Regions from separate parts of the Streptomyces sp. NPDC052079 genome, predicted to be linked through region 3. Evidence: riboswitches for the same ligand, from Rfam matches in the RefSeq annotation. Region 3 holds a riboswitch; each other region holds the start of a gene.
What was found. Region 3 has a riboswitch for cobalamin ahead of AB0L56_RS15290 (energy-coupling factor ABC transporter permease). Riboswitches for the same ligand answer to the same signal wherever they lie in the genome.
Positions count from the first base shown of each region.

Region 1: another riboswitch for cobalamin. It lies ahead of AB0L56_RS03365 (ribonucleoside-diphosphate reductase subunit alpha); the one in region 3 lies ahead of AB0L56_RS15290 (energy-coupling factor ABC transporter permease).
Region 2: another riboswitch for cobalamin. It lies ahead of AB0L56_RS25905 (cobalamin biosynthesis protein); the one in region 3 lies ahead of AB0L56_RS15290 (energy-coupling factor ABC transporter permease).

Region 1 is NZ_JBFAWL010000001.1:694,766-699,390, forward strand. Features, by position in the region: gene AB0L56_RS03365 (ribonucleoside-diphosphate reductase subunit alpha) at 1-1,612, opposite strand, end outside; cobalamin riboswitch at 1,735-1,906, opposite strand; gene AB0L56_RS03370 (GNAT family N-acetyltransferase) at 1,921-2,427, opposite strand; gene mctP (monocarboxylate uptake permease MctP) at 2,506-4,134, opposite strand; gene AB0L56_RS03380 (DUF3311 domain-containing protein) at 4,131-4,397, opposite strand; gene AB0L56_RS03385 (GntR family transcriptional regulator) at 4,591-4,625, opposite strand, start outside.
Region 2 is NZ_JBFAWL010000022.1:41,479-46,103, reverse strand. Features, by position in the region: gene AB0L56_RS25920 (class II aldolase/adducin family protein) at 1-534, opposite strand, end outside; gene AB0L56_RS25915 (inorganic phosphate transporter) at 699-1,952, shown strand; gene AB0L56_RS25910 (hypothetical protein) at 1,984-2,205, shown strand; cobalamin riboswitch at 2,356-2,496, shown strand; gene AB0L56_RS25905 (cobalamin biosynthesis protein) at 2,616-3,557, shown strand; gene AB0L56_RS25900 (cobyric acid synthase) at 3,554-4,625, shown strand, end outside.
Region 3 is NZ_JBFAWL010000008.1:42,175-46,799, reverse strand. Features, by position in the region: gene AB0L56_RS15305 (hypothetical protein) at 1-141, opposite strand, end outside; gene AB0L56_RS15300 (hypothetical protein) at 223-1,326, shown strand; gene AB0L56_RS15295 (YciI family protein) at 1,371-1,922, opposite strand; cobalamin riboswitch at 2,149-2,508, shown strand; gene AB0L56_RS15290 (energy-coupling factor ABC transporter permease) at 2,538-3,248, shown strand; gene AB0L56_RS15285 (energy-coupling factor ABC transporter substrate-binding protein) at 3,245-3,616, shown strand; gene cbiQ (cobalt ECF transporter T component CbiQ) at 3,624-4,373, shown strand; gene AB0L56_RS15275 (ATP-binding cassette domain-containing protein) at 4,370-4,625, shown strand, end outside.

The sequences.
Region 1 (4,625 bases), on a different contig from region 3:
CGATCTTCGTGGACAGGGCCTTCGCCTCCGGGGAGTCGAAGGGCAGCCTCAGCCGGAAGAAGACGTCCTGCAGGCCCATGGCGCCGAGACCCACGGGCCGCCACCGGGCGTTGGAACGGCCCGCCTGCTCGGTCGGGTAGAAGTTGATGTCGACGACCCGGTCGAGAAACGTCACGGCCGTACGCACCGTCGCGTCGAGGCGCTCCCAGTCGATGTCCCCCCGCTCCACGAAGGCACCGAGGTTGACCGACCCCAGGTTGCAGACCGCCGTCTCCCCGTCGTCGGTGACCTCGAGGATCTCCGTGCAGAGGTTCGAGGAGTGGATCACGTGGCCCGCGGTCGCCGTCTGGTTCGCCGTCCGGTTGGCGGTGTCCTTGAACGTCATCCAGCCGTTGCCGGTCTGCGCGAGGGTGCGCATCATCCGGCCGTACAGCTCCCGCGCGGGGAGCGTCCTGCGCGCCAGGCCCTTCGCCTCCGCGGCCCGGTACGCCGCGTCGAACTCCTCGCCCCACAGATCGACCAGCTCCGGGACGTCCGCCGGGGAGAACAGCGACCACGGCCCGTCGGCGTCCACCCGGCGCATGAACTCGTCCGGCACCCAGTGCGCGAGGTTCAGGTTGTGCGTACGGCGGGCGTCCTCACCGGTGTTGTCGCGCAGCTCCAGGAACTCCTCGATGTCGGAGTGCCAGGTCTCCAGGTAGACCGCCGCCGCGCCCTTGCGCCGCCCGCCCTGGTTCACGGCCGCGACCGAGGCGTCCAGCGTCTTCAGGAACGGGACGATGCCGTTGGAGTGCCCGTTGGTGCCGCGGATCAGCGAACCCCGCGAGCGGATACGGGAGTAGGCCAGGCCGATGCCGCCCGCGTGCTTGGAGAGCCGGGCGACCTGGTGATAGCGCTCGTAGATGGAGTCCAGCTCGTCCTTGGGGGAGTCCAGCAGATAGCAGGACGACATCTGCGGGTGACGGGTACCGGAGTTGAACAGGGTGGGGGAGGACGGCAGATACTCCAGGCGGCTCATCAGCGTGTACAGCGCCGCGACCTCCTCCACCGCGCGGGCGCTGTCGTCCTCGGCGAGACCGGCGGCGACCCGCAGCAGGAAGTGCTGCGGCGTCTCGACGACCTTGCGGGTGACCGGGTGCCGCAGCAGATAGCGGCTGTGCAGGGTGCGCAGGCCGAAGTAGCCGAAGCGGTCGTCCGCGCGGGGGTCGATCAGCGCGTCGAGCCGGTCCCCGTAGAGCCGGACGAACGCGGCGGTCCGGTCGGCGACGAGACCCTCGCGGTGCCCGGTCGCGACGGACCGGGTGAACGAGGTGACGCCCTGGGAGGCGGCCTCCGCGCGGATGCCGATGGTCAGCAGCCGGGCGGCGAGCCGGGAGTAGGCGGGGTCCTCGGAGATGAGCCCGGCCGCCGCCTCGGTGGCCAGTTCCCGCAGCTCCGGCTCGCCGGCATCCGTGGACCGGCCGCGCAGCGCGGCGGCGGCGACCCGGCCGGGGTCGGCGTCGGGCAGGTCGGCGGTCAGCTCGGTCAGGGTCCGCAGCAGCGCGGCACCGGGGCCGCCGCTCTCCTCGGTCACGCCGGTCGCTGAAGCCGGATCGGCTGGCGCGATGGTCACGTGGGGCTCTCCCTCGCTCGGCACGGGGGCCTCGAAGAGCGCAGGGGGCAGCACACGAGCGCACGGGGCGTCGCGTCCACCGGCCCATTCCGCGAGGCCCGGACGTCAGGGCACCCGACCGGACGGCCGGGCGCACTGTCGGCAGGTCCTCGGACTGACGCCCATGCGCCCGCGAGTGGGCAGGCATGGGTACACCGTTGCGGGACAGTTCCGGATTCGCACCGGATTCCCCTGCGGCGACAGCGAGCATGAGCATACATCTTGTGCCCGGTGTCGCCGACAGACCCATATGTTGTGCCGGGTCGGTGTCAGAGCGTCAACTCGTAGGTGAGGAGCAGGATGTCGTCCAGCTCCGGCAGCGGGTTCCAGTCCCGCTCCGGGGTGCGGGTGAAGCCCAGCCGCTCGTAGATGCGGTGGGCGGAGTGCATGGTGCGCTGGGTCGACAGCACGATCCGCGCACACCCCTCGATCGCCCGTGCCCGCTCGACACAGGCGCGCACGAGAGCCTCCCCGGCGCCGCGGCCGCGGCCCGCGCGGGCCACCGCCAGCATCCGGATCTCCGTCTCGCCCGGCCCCGCTATGTCGGCCATCGGCCCGGGGCCCGGCACGAAGGTCACCCCGCCCAGCAGCGCCCCGCGCTCCGTGGCGACCAGTACCTCGGCCGCGGCCGCCCGCTTCGCCACGTCGCGCAGCTCGCCGAGGTACGCGTCGCTCTCCCCGAAGTCCAGCAGTCCGTCCAGCAGATAGGCCCCCGCGGTGATCTCACCGAGCTCCTCGTACTCGCCGGCCCGCACCGGCCTGATGACGATGTCCATGGGGGGAGTGTGCCGGACGGGTACGACGACGGGCCGCCGGATGTCTCCGGCGGCCCGTCGTGCGATGCGGCTACGGCGTCAGTGGCTGCTGCCCGCCGTGGCCGGCGGAAGCTCCACCTGGACTCCGGGGTCGCCCGCGTCCACCGTGTAGTCCTCCGGCTTGGTCTGGTCGATGCCCTCGGGCGCCTTGAGGGCCCGCAGGACGAAGGTCAGGACGACCGTGACCACGACGTTGAGCACGAAGGCGGTGAGACCGATGTAGCCGATCTCGCCGATGCCCGGGATCTCGTCCGACGACCCGCCGAAGTGCTTCTGCGTCGGCGAGGCCACCCCGTACGCGGCGGCGGTGCCGTAGATCATGCCGACGGCCCAGCCGCCGATCAGCGCCCAGCGGTGGAACCAGCGGGTGAACAGGCCGCCCACCAGCGCCGGGAAGGTCTGCAGGATCCAGATCCCGCCGAGGAGCTGGAAGTTGATCGCGACCGTCTTGTCCATGGTCAGGACGAAGAGCAGCGCGCCCACCTTCACCAGCAGGGACACGATCTTGGAGACCTGGGTCTCCTGATGGGGCGTCGCGTCCGGCTTGATGAAGTCCTTGTAGATGTTGCGGGTGAACAGGTTCGCCGCCGCGATGGACATGATCGCCGCCGGCACCAGCGCGCCGATGCCGATCGCCGCGAAGGCCACGCCCGCGAACCAGTCCGGGAACATGTTCTCGAACAGCTGCGGAATGGCCAGCTGGCCGTTGCTGACCTTGACCCCGGCCGCGATGGCCATGAAGCCGAGCAGCCCGAGCAGCCCCAGCATCAGCGAGTACAGCGGCAGGATCGTGGTGTTGCGGCGGATCACCTCACGGCTGCGCGAGGACAGCGTCGCGGTGATCGAGTGCGGGTACATGAACAGCGCCAGCGCGGAGCCGAGCGCCAGCGTGGCGTACGTCCACTGGTTCGCCTCGTCCGGTACCAGCGCACCGCGCGGTTTGCCCGTGGCCGGGTTGGTCTGGCTGTAGGCCTCCCGCGCGGAGGCGAAGATCTCGTCGAAGCCGCCCAGCTTGACCGGGATGTAGATGATCGCCACCACGATGACGATGTAGATCAGCGTGTCCTTCACGAAGGCGATCAGAGCGGGAGCGCGCAGCCCCGAGGAGTATGTGTACGCGGCCAGCACACCGAAGGCGAGCAGGATCGGCAGGTCCTTGACGAACCAGTTGGTGTTCTCGCCGCCGCCGACGCCCATCACGTCCAGCACGGCCTGGATACCGACCAGTTGGAGCGCGATGTAGGGCATCGTCGCCAGGATGCCGGTGACCGCGACGGCCAGTGACAGGCCCTTCGAGCCGAACCGGCCGTGTACGAAGTCGGACGTCGTCACATAGCCGTGCTTGTGCGACACCGACCAGAGCCGGGGCAGGAAGGTGAAGATCAGGGGGTACACCAGGATCGTGTACGGCACCGCGAAGAAGCCGGCCGCGCCCGCCGCGTAGATCGCCGCCGGTACGGCGACGAAGGTGTAGGCGGTGTACAGGTCGCCGCCCAGCAGGAACCAGGTGACCCACGTTCCGAAGGAGCGCCCGCCCAGGCCCCACTCGTCGAGACTGTGCTCGTTCTCGGCCTTGCGCCAGCGCGCGGCCATGAACCCCATGGCCGTGACGAGCAGGAAGAAGAAGATGAAGACGGCCAGTGCCACGCCGTTCACGCCGTCGTTCACTGCGACGCACCGCCCTTCGAGGCCGAGCGGGCGCGCTGGTCACGCCGCCACAGATGGAAGGCGATCATCGTCAGCGCGGTGGAGATCAGCACCCACAGCATCTGGTACCAGTAGAAGAACGGGATACCGATGAGAACGGGGTCGGTCTTCGCGTACGAACCGACCCACAGCAGGGCCACGAACGGTGCGACGAGACACAGGGCGATGACGACGCGCACAGGCGTCACCACCGGCCCTCCTGGGTTTTCTGGAGCTTGCGACATCAGACGGCTACCGTCCCCTCACTGATCACCGGCGGTCATGCGCGGCAATGTAGGTGAGGGCGCGGCGCGGTCGTAACCCCTCGCCTGCAGAGCGGTATTCAGGCGCCACCCAACCGAGAGGCAACAGCAACGAAAACCTTGTCAACCACCCCATGTGTCCGGACATGACGGCACTTTCGCGTGGTCCCGCGGCTCAGTCCTGGGGACGCTTCAGACGCGCGACGAACT
Region 2 (4,625 bases), on a different contig from region 3:
GGCGAGGGTCGTGCCGTAGGTGATCGCGCCGTGGTTCTGCAGCAGGCATCCGGTGCGGCCCTCGAGGGCGCGGAGCATGTTCTCGGCCAGCCGGCCGGTGCCGTACGTGGCGTAGCCGGCGACCCGGACGGGGCCGCCCAGGGCCGCTGCCATGTAATGGATCGGCGGAAGTTCGTCGACGAGGGTGGAGACGGCCGTGGCGTGCACGGCGTGCGTGTGCACGACGGCACGCGCGCCGGTGGTGCGGTACACCGCGAGATGCATGGGAAGCTCACTGGTCGGGACCAGCGAGCCGAGCACCTGCCGCCCGGCCAGGTCGACACCGGTCACGTCGTCCGGTGTCAGCCGGTCGTACGGCACCCCCGACGGGGTGACCAGGACCGTCTCGCCGATCCGCACCGACACATTGCCGGAGGTGCCGACGACAAGTCCGTCGGCGACGCTCCGGCGCGCGGTCTCCACGAGCTCCGCCCAGGCACGGGTCTCCTCCTCCTCGGCCGCACGCCTGCGGCTGTCCCCTCGCTGCTGAGTCATGACGCGATCCTGCCAGGCGGGGGCGCCGGAGGGGCGGGACCGCCCATCCGGCGGAGCGGGCGCCCCCTCTTACGGTCACCACGATGCCGATTCGAGTTCATCTTCCGTTCACTCTGGTTACCTACGTTCGATCAGCCAATGACCTCGAACGATTGCCTGGGTAAATGGAAAGCTTCTCGCTGATCCTCGCGATTGTGGTGGTAACCGCACTCGCGTTCGATTTCACGAACGGTTTCCACGACACCGCGAACGCGATGGCAACGACCATTTCGACCGGTGCACTCAAGCCCAAGGTCGCGGTGGCCATGTCCGCCGTGCTGAACCTTGTCGGCGCATTCCTCTCGGTGGAGGTCGCCAACACGATCTCCAAAGGCCTCGTCGACGAGGCCGGCATCCGTCCCGAGGTCATCTTCGCCGCGTTGGTCGGCGCGATCCTCTGGAATCTCCTGACCTGGCTGGTCGGCCTGCCGTCCAGCTCCTCGCACGCCCTCATGGGCGGCCTGATCGGCGCCACTGTCGCCTCCGCCGGCTTCGGCGCGGTGCACGGTGACGTCCTTGTCACCAAGGTCCTGATCCCCGCGATCGCCGCTCCGCTGGTGGCCGGTCTCGCCGCGATGTTGGCGACCCGGCTCACCTACCGCATGGGCAGGAAGGCCGACGGCAAGGCCTCCGAGAAGGGCTACCGCGCCGGGCAGATCGCCTCCGCCGGCCTGGTCTCCCTGGCCCACGGCACCAACGACGCCCAGAAGACGATGGGCATCATCACCCTGGCCCTGGTGGCCGGCGGCACCCTCGCTCCCGACTCCGACCCGCCGCTGTGGGTCATCCTCTCGGCGGGCATCGCCATCGCGCTCGGCACCTACCTCGGCGGCTGGCGCATCATCCGCACCATGGGCAAGGGCCTGACCGACCTCCAGCCGCAGCAGGGCTTCGCCGCCCAGACCAGCGCCGCGACGGTCATCCTGGCCTCCTCGCACCTCGGCTTCTCCCTCTCCACCACGCATTCCGTGTCCGGTTCCGTGATGGGCGCGGGCCTGGGCCGCAAGGGCGGTGTCGTCCGCTGGTCGACCGCCACCCGGATGTTCGTCGCCTGGGGTCTGACGCTGCCGGCGGCGGCCCTCGTCGCCGCGCTCGCCGAGTGGGTCTGTGGCTTCGGCGACTGGGGCACCGCCCTCGTGGCCGTCTTCCTGGTCGGTTCCAGCGCCGCGATCTGGAAGATCTCCCGGCGCGAGGTCATCGACCACACCAACGTCAACGACCACGACGTACCGGGCGAGGAGCCGTCCGGCGTGGTCACGCAGGCGATGGCCGCGGTCACCCCGCCCCCGGCGGGCACCGTGTCCGACGACCTCTCATCCACGATCCCGGCTCCGGCGTCCACCGACCCGGCGGCGCCATCGGCCACGACCACCGTCTGACCGCGACCCGGTACGAAGGAAGTAGAGCACCATGAAGATCGACTGGGCGGCCCTCGGTTCCGTCTTCGGCGTCAGCCTCGTGGTCACCGTGGCCCTGGTGGGCCTGTTCACCCTCGGCATCTCCGGTCTGTCCCGCCGCGAGCGGGCCGCCGCACAGGGCCAGTCCGCGGCCCTGGCGGTCACCGGTGCCTACGCCTGCTTCGCGGCGTGCGCGGCGGCGGTGGGGTACGGGATCTACCTGATCATGGCCTGACCGCTGAGCGCGTCCGTCCGGCGGGCGGTGCGGGAGCCGGGGCTCCCGCACCGCCCGCCGTCGCGTGCGCGCCCGGCCGCGGTTCACCCACGGGCGCCCCTCTGTGGGGCTCAGCACACTTCAGCCCCGCAGGTCAACGGCAAGTTGACGGCCCTTCGGGGGGCGTGGTGGACTGCCTCAGCCAATACGGCGGCAGGAGAGGAAGCCGGTGCGATTCCGGCGCGGTCCCGCCACTGTCACCGGGGTGCACACCCCGGGAGCCAGGAACTCTCACCGCCGGTCTCGTCGAACCAGGGCGTGGACACCCTGAGTGAGGACATATCGCCATGCGCGGCTGCCTGTTGAGGTCGACCAGCGACGTACCACCCCGCTTCGGGGCCGCTCCCTCCGGATCCGTCACCGGCTGAACCATGGGTGCCGACCGCGTGTTCGCGTACGGCGCCGCCGCCGGCCTCCTCGGCGACCTGCTGCTCGGCGATCCCCGCCGAGGGCATCCGGTCGCCGCTTTCGGGCGGGCCGCGGCTGCCGTGGAACGGGTGCTGTGGCGGGACGACCGGGGCCGGGGCGCCGTGCACACCACCGTGTGCGTCGGCGGGACCGTCGCCCTGGGCGCCCTCGCCGCCCGCTGCGTACGCTCCTCCCCCGCCGCCTCCACCGCCCTGACGGCCGCCGCCACCTGGGCCGTCGTCGGCGGCACGTCGCTGGCCCGTGAGGCCCGCGCCATCGGGCGGGCCCTTAAAGCCGGGGACGTCGAGGCGGCCCGGGCCCGGCTGCCCCACCTGTGCGGCAGGGATCCGCAGGCGCTGGACGCCGAGGGGATCGCCCGCGCGGTGGTGGAGTCCGTCGCGGAGAACACCTCCGACGCCGTGGTGGGCGCGCTGGTGTGGGGTGCCGTCGCCGGGGTGCCGGGGCTGCTCGGGTTCCGTGCGGTCAACACACTGGACGCGATGGTCGGCCACAAGTCCCTTCGCCACCGCCGCTACGGCTGGGCCTCCGCCCGCCTCGACGACGTCGCCGGGTGGCCGGGGGCGCGACTGACCGCCGTACTCGCCGCGCTCGCCGGGCCGGATCCGCGCGGGGCCGTACGGGCGTGGCGCGCGGACGCGGCGAAGCACCCGAGCCCCAACGCCGGACCCGTCGAGGCGTCCTTCGCGGGCGCGCTCGGCGTGCGGCTCGGCGGGACCCTGTCCTACGGCGGGCGGGTCGAGCACCGGCCCGTCCTGGGCGGCGGCGGGCGTGCCGTGGCCGTGTCCGACATCGACCGGGCGGTACGGCTCTCGCGGCGGGTCGGCTGGCTCGCGCTGGGGGCCAGTGTCCTCGCACGGAGCGTCATGAAGGGACGTGCATCGTGAGCGCTGGGGGGCTGCTGGTCGCCGGGACCACCTCGGACGCCGGCAAGAGCGTGGTGACCGCCGGGATCTGCCGGTGGCTGGTGCGACAGGGCGTCAAGGTCGCGCCGTTCAAGGCGCAGAACATGTCACTGAACTCGTTCGTGACGCGCGAGGGCGCGGAAATCGGACGGGCGCAGGCCATGCAGGCCCAGGCCTGCCGCGTCGAGCCGACCGCGCTGATGAACCCGGTGCTGCTCAAGCCGGGCGGCGAGCGGTCCAGCCAGGTGGTGCTGCTGGGCAAGCCGGTCGGCGAGATGAGCGCCCGCGGGTACCACGGCGGGCGGCAACAGCGGTTGCTGGGCACGGTGCTGGACTGTCTGGAGCAGTTGCGGAACACGTATGACGCGGTGATCTGCGAGGGGGCCGGCAGCCCGGCCGAGATCAATCTGCGGCGCACCGACATCGTGAACATGGGGATCGCCCGGGGCGCCGGGCTGCCGGTCCTGGTGGTCGGCGACATCGACCGGGGCGGCGTCTTCGCGTCGTTCTTCGGCACCGTCGCGCTGCTCTCCCCTGAGGACCAGGAGCTGGTCGCAGGCTTCTTGGTGAACAAGTTCCGGGGCGATGTGTCGCTCCTGGAACCCGGTCTGGACATGCTGCACGGCCTGACCGGACGGCGGACGTACGGTGTGCTGCCCTTCCGGCACGGGCTCGGCATCGACGAGGAGGACGGGCTCAGGGTGTCGCTGCGCGGCACCGTGCGCGAGTCGGTGGTGGCGGCGCCGGTCGGCGAGGACGTGCTGCGGGTCGCGGTGTGCGCGGTCCCGCTGATGTCCAACTTCACCGACGTGGACGCGCTGGCCGCCGAACCGGGTGTCGTGGTGCGCTTCGTGGACCGGCCCGAGGAACTGGCCGACGCCGACCTGGTGGTGGTGCCGGGGACGCGCGGCACCGTGCGGGCGCTTCAGTGGCTGCGGGAGCGGGGGCTGGCGGACGCGCTGGCACGGCGGGCGGCCGAGGGGCGGCCCGTGCTGGGGATCTGCGGGGGCTTCCAGGTGCTCGGGGAGCACATCGACGACGACGTGGAGA
Region 3 (4,625 bases):
GGCGAAGCGGTCGGTGGACTCGGCGCTCCCGAAAGGGAACCTGATGATCGTGTAAGGGCTGTTCGCCGGGATCGACTGCGGAGTGTCCCGCTTCAGGGAACAGACCTGCACTCCGGACGGATTCGCTGGAGGGGTGGACATGACTCTTATATGCCCATCAGTGTGCGGTTCGATGTGGCCTCCGGTCAGCAAATCATTTGAGGCGTACAACCGTTCGGTCCGATGATCGGTCTCCTGAGTGACCGCTCCGGTCGCCTTCACAAGGAGAACGTCATTTCCGCCATACGCAAGACCCTGACCGCCACCGCCGTCGCCACCGCCGTCCTGGCCGGTTCCGCCGCCTGCGGCACGGTGGAGAACCTGTCCGCGGGTCAGAAGCTCGACAACGCCTTCGACAAGCTCGGCGAGGAGCGCTCGCTCTCGTTCGAGCTGGATCTGGACACCGACGCCGCGACGCTCAAGGCGCTGGACGACGAGGTGGCCGAGCCGGGTGAGGAGATGCCCGACGAGGTCGCCGAACTGCTCAGCGGGGCGCGGTTCTCCGTCTCCATGCAGTCGAAAAAGCCGCTGGAGAAGTCCGAGGAGAAGGACTTCAGCGCCATGGCGATGACGCTCAGCGGCCCGGACGGCGACCTGCTCGGGTACCGGATGGTCGGCGACTACACCTATCTGCGCGTCGACGCCGAGGCGCTCGGGAAAATGTCCGGCAGCCCCATGCCTGCGGCCGAGGAACTGCCCGACAGCGCGGGGGCGTTCAAGAAGCTGCTGGCCGGCGAGTGGCTCAAGCTCTCCACGAAGGAGCTCGAGGAGGCCGACAGACAGATGTCGGGGGCGGAGGGAGCCGAGCCCTCGGCGGAGCCCACCCTGGATGCCCGGGCGCAGAAGAAGCTGATGAAGGCGCTGCGGAAGGTCATCGCCCAGGAGGTCGACTTCAAGACGTCCGGCGGGTCGGACGGCACCGAGCACATCAAGGCGACTGCGCCGTTCCGTACGCTGATGACCGAGCTGTTCGACGCACTGCGGCCGCTCCAGAAGGAGCTGCCGGGGGCGGCCGAGCTGCCGACGAAGAAGGACTTCGCGGACGCTCCGAACGAGAAGGTCACGGCCGACTTCACGCTGAAGAACGGCGAGCTGACCGAGGTCTCCGTGGACTTGGCGAAGCTCGCGGAGAAGGCGAAGGTCAAGAAGTTGGCTCTGGTGGTGCGCGTGGGCAAGGGCGAGAAGGCCACGGCGCCGGCGGGTGCCACCGAGGTGAAGATCGACGAGCTCATGGAGGGCTTCTTCGGCGGCGCCATGGAGGCGGGCTTCGGGGAAGAGGAGTTTTAGGACACTTCGGGAGACCTACGAGACCCCGGCCGACGGGCCCGTCGTCATCTGCGTCCGCCGAACTCCCAGTCGTGGACCTCGACGACGGCGTACCCGTCCGGCGGCAGGGCGGCGCGGGCCGTGCCCCGGTCGGGTGCGCGGACCAGGGCCGCGGTGCCCAGCCAGGCCGTGCCGTCGTCGGACAGCAGCGGCCCGTAGGCGATCAGTTCGTCCGGGTCGCCGGCCGGCACGTCGAGGTCCGGGGCCCGGCCCGTGCCGAAGCCCAGGACCAGGTAGCGGTTGCCGCCGGTCCGGCCGCCGGGGAAGTCCCCCATGGTGCGGCCCAGCACGTTGTGCCAGCGGCGCAGCAGGACGTCCCGGTAGACGCCGGCCTGGTGGTTCGGCTCGTCGAAGGCGAAGGCGCGGGCCGCCGCGGGATCCGGCAGGCCGACGATGTGGACGCTCCCTGTGGGTGTTTCCCCGTCGTCGGCGAAGGTCGGGCCGCGGACGATCAGTTGCTCGGCGTACCGGTCCATGTAGGACCAGTGCTCCTCCCCCAGTTTCTCGCGCAGGGGCAGGGACCCTGGGCGGTCCCGGTGGTAGCAGAAGAACTCCATGGGCCCCCTCCGACGCGCGTACCGCCCATCATACGCACGCGGCCGGATGCAGACGGGCGCGTGCAGGCGTCCGTGGTGCGGGGCCTTGCCGAGGACGGCGGCCCCCAGTCACCCGGTTCCCGGGCGGCCGTCGCGGGCCCGAACGCGCAGGTGTGCGCCGGGGGCCGAGCCGCCGGGCGCCCTCCGCGCGCCCCCGTCGGCGCTTGTCACCGGGCCGCGACGGGGACTACTGTCACCACGCCTTGGTGACGGGAAATCGGTGCGATACCGGTGCGGCCCTCGCCACTGTGATCGGGAAGTCCGGCTCCGGCCCTCACGGGCAGCCACTGGGTTCTAGGGCCCTGGCGCCACATTCCCGTCTGCCGCGCGACGCCTGGCACGCACGCTCGCCGCGTTGCCGAATCGCCCACGTGGCTCCGCCACGAGGGCGCTCCGGCGCCTTGCGATCGCACGCGCCAGACGCCGCGCGGCCCGCCCTTCGGGCGGACGACGGGAATGTGACGCCAGGACCCAGGAACCCGGGAAGGCGGAGCACGGGCGGTGGTACCCGTCAGCCAGGAGACCGGCCAAGGCGCGTCAACCATCCACGAGGTGCTGGAGAGGGTCTGCTGAGCCATGCACATTGCCGAGGGTTTCCTGCCTCCGGCGCACGCGGTCGCCTGGGGCGTCGCGTCGGCGCCGTTCGTCGTCCACGGAGCCCGGTCGCTCATCCGTGACGTCAGAGAACATCCCGAGAGCACGCTGCTGCTGGGCGCGTCGGGAGCGTTCACGTTCGTCCTGTCCGCGCTGAAACTGCCCTCGGTGACCGGGAGTTGCTCCCACCCCACCGGCACAGGGCTGGGCGCGATCCTGTTCCGCCCGCCGGTCATGGCGGTGCTCGGGACGATCACCCTGCTGTTCCAGGCGCTGCTGCTCGCCCACGGCGGGCTCACCACGCTCGGCGCCAACGTCTTCTCCATGGCGGTCGTCGGCCCCTGGGCGGGGTACGGCGCCTACCGGCTGCTGCGCCGGTACGACGTGCCGCTGATGGGCGCGGTGTTCTGCGGCGCGTTCGTCGCCGACCTGTCGACATACTGCGTGACGAGCGTCCAGCTGGCGCTGGCGTTCCCCGACCCGAGCAGCGGATTCCTGGGCGCGCTGGGCAAGTTCGGCTCCATCTTCGCCGTCACGCAGATCCCGCTCGCGGTCAGCGAGGGGCTGTTGACCGTGCTGGTGATGCGCCTGCTGGTGCAGTCCAGCAAGGGCGAGCTGACCCGGCTCGGGGTGCTGGTCACCTCGGTGGCCGACGGCAAGCGTGCCGAGTCGGCCGAGGCGGTGGCCCGATGAGCCGCAACGCGAAGATCAACACCCTGCTCCTGCTGCTCGTCGCCGCCCTCGCCGTGATCCCGCTGGCGCTCGGGCTCGGCGACCACAAGGAGGAGCCGTTCACCGGCGCGGACGGCGAGGCGGAGACCGCGATCACCGAGATCGACCCGGACTACGAGCCGTGGTTCTCCCCGCTGTACGAACCGCCGTCCGGGGAGATCGAGTCGGCGCTGTTCGCCCTCCAGGCGGCGCTCGGCGCGGGCGTCCTGGCGTACTACTTCGGGCTGCGGCGCGGGCGGCGGCAGGGTGAGGCGCGGGCCCGTGAGCGGGCCCGCGCACACGACCCGGACGCGGGGGTGCACTCAGGCGCCGACGGCGGACGGGACTGACGGGTCCGTGCTGCCGATCGACGCGGCGGCGCACAGCAGCCGCTGGCGCCGCCGTCACCCCGTGGACAAGGCCGTCCTCGGCCTCGGTCTCACGGTCCTCGCGATCTCGCTGCCCCCGTGGCCGGGCGCCGCGTTGGTGCTGGTCACCGCGCTGGCGCTGCTGCTCGGCCCGGCGGGGGTGCCGGCCGGGCGGCTGTGGCGTGCGTACCGAGTGCCGCTGGGGTTCTGTGTCACCGGGGCGCTGACCCTGCTGGTGAGGGTGGGCGGACCCGGCGGGTTCGTGTCGCCTGCCCCCGAAGGGCCGCTGCACGCCGGGGAGTTGCTGCTGCGCACCTCGGCCGCCTCGCTGGGCGTGCTGCTGTTCGCGTTCACCACACCCATGTCGGACCTGCTGCCGCGGCTGGTGCGCGCCGGGGTGCCCGCACCGCTGGTGGACGTGGCGCTGGTGACGTACCGGATGAGCTTTCTGCTGCTGGACTCGGTGCGCCGGGTGCACCGGGCGCAGGCGGCGCGGCTCGGGCACACCACCCGCGCGGCGACCTGGCGTTCGCTCGGCGGACTCGGGGCCACCGCGTTCGTGCGGTCCTTCGACCGTGCGGCGCGGCTGCAGACGGGGCTCGCGGGCCGCGGCTACGACGGCGCCCTGCGCGTGCTGGTGCCCGAGGCCCGGGTGTCCGCCCGGTTCACGGCCGCGAGCCTGGCGCTCCTGACGGCGCTGGCCGCCCTCACCTTCGTACTGGAAAGGCCCTTGTCGTGAGCGGATCCGTGCTGGTGGCACTGCGGGAGGTGTCGTTCGCGTACGAGGACGGGCCGCCGGTGTTCACCGGGCTCGACTTCGAGGTGCGCGAGGGGCGGGCGCTGGCCCTGCTGGGGCGCAACGGCAGCGGCAAGACCACGCTGATGCGGCTGCTGAGCGGCGGACTGCGACCGCACGGAGGGGAGTTGCTGCTGTCGGGCCGTGCCGTGCGGCACGACCGGAAGGGGCTGACGGCGCTGCGTACCACCGTGC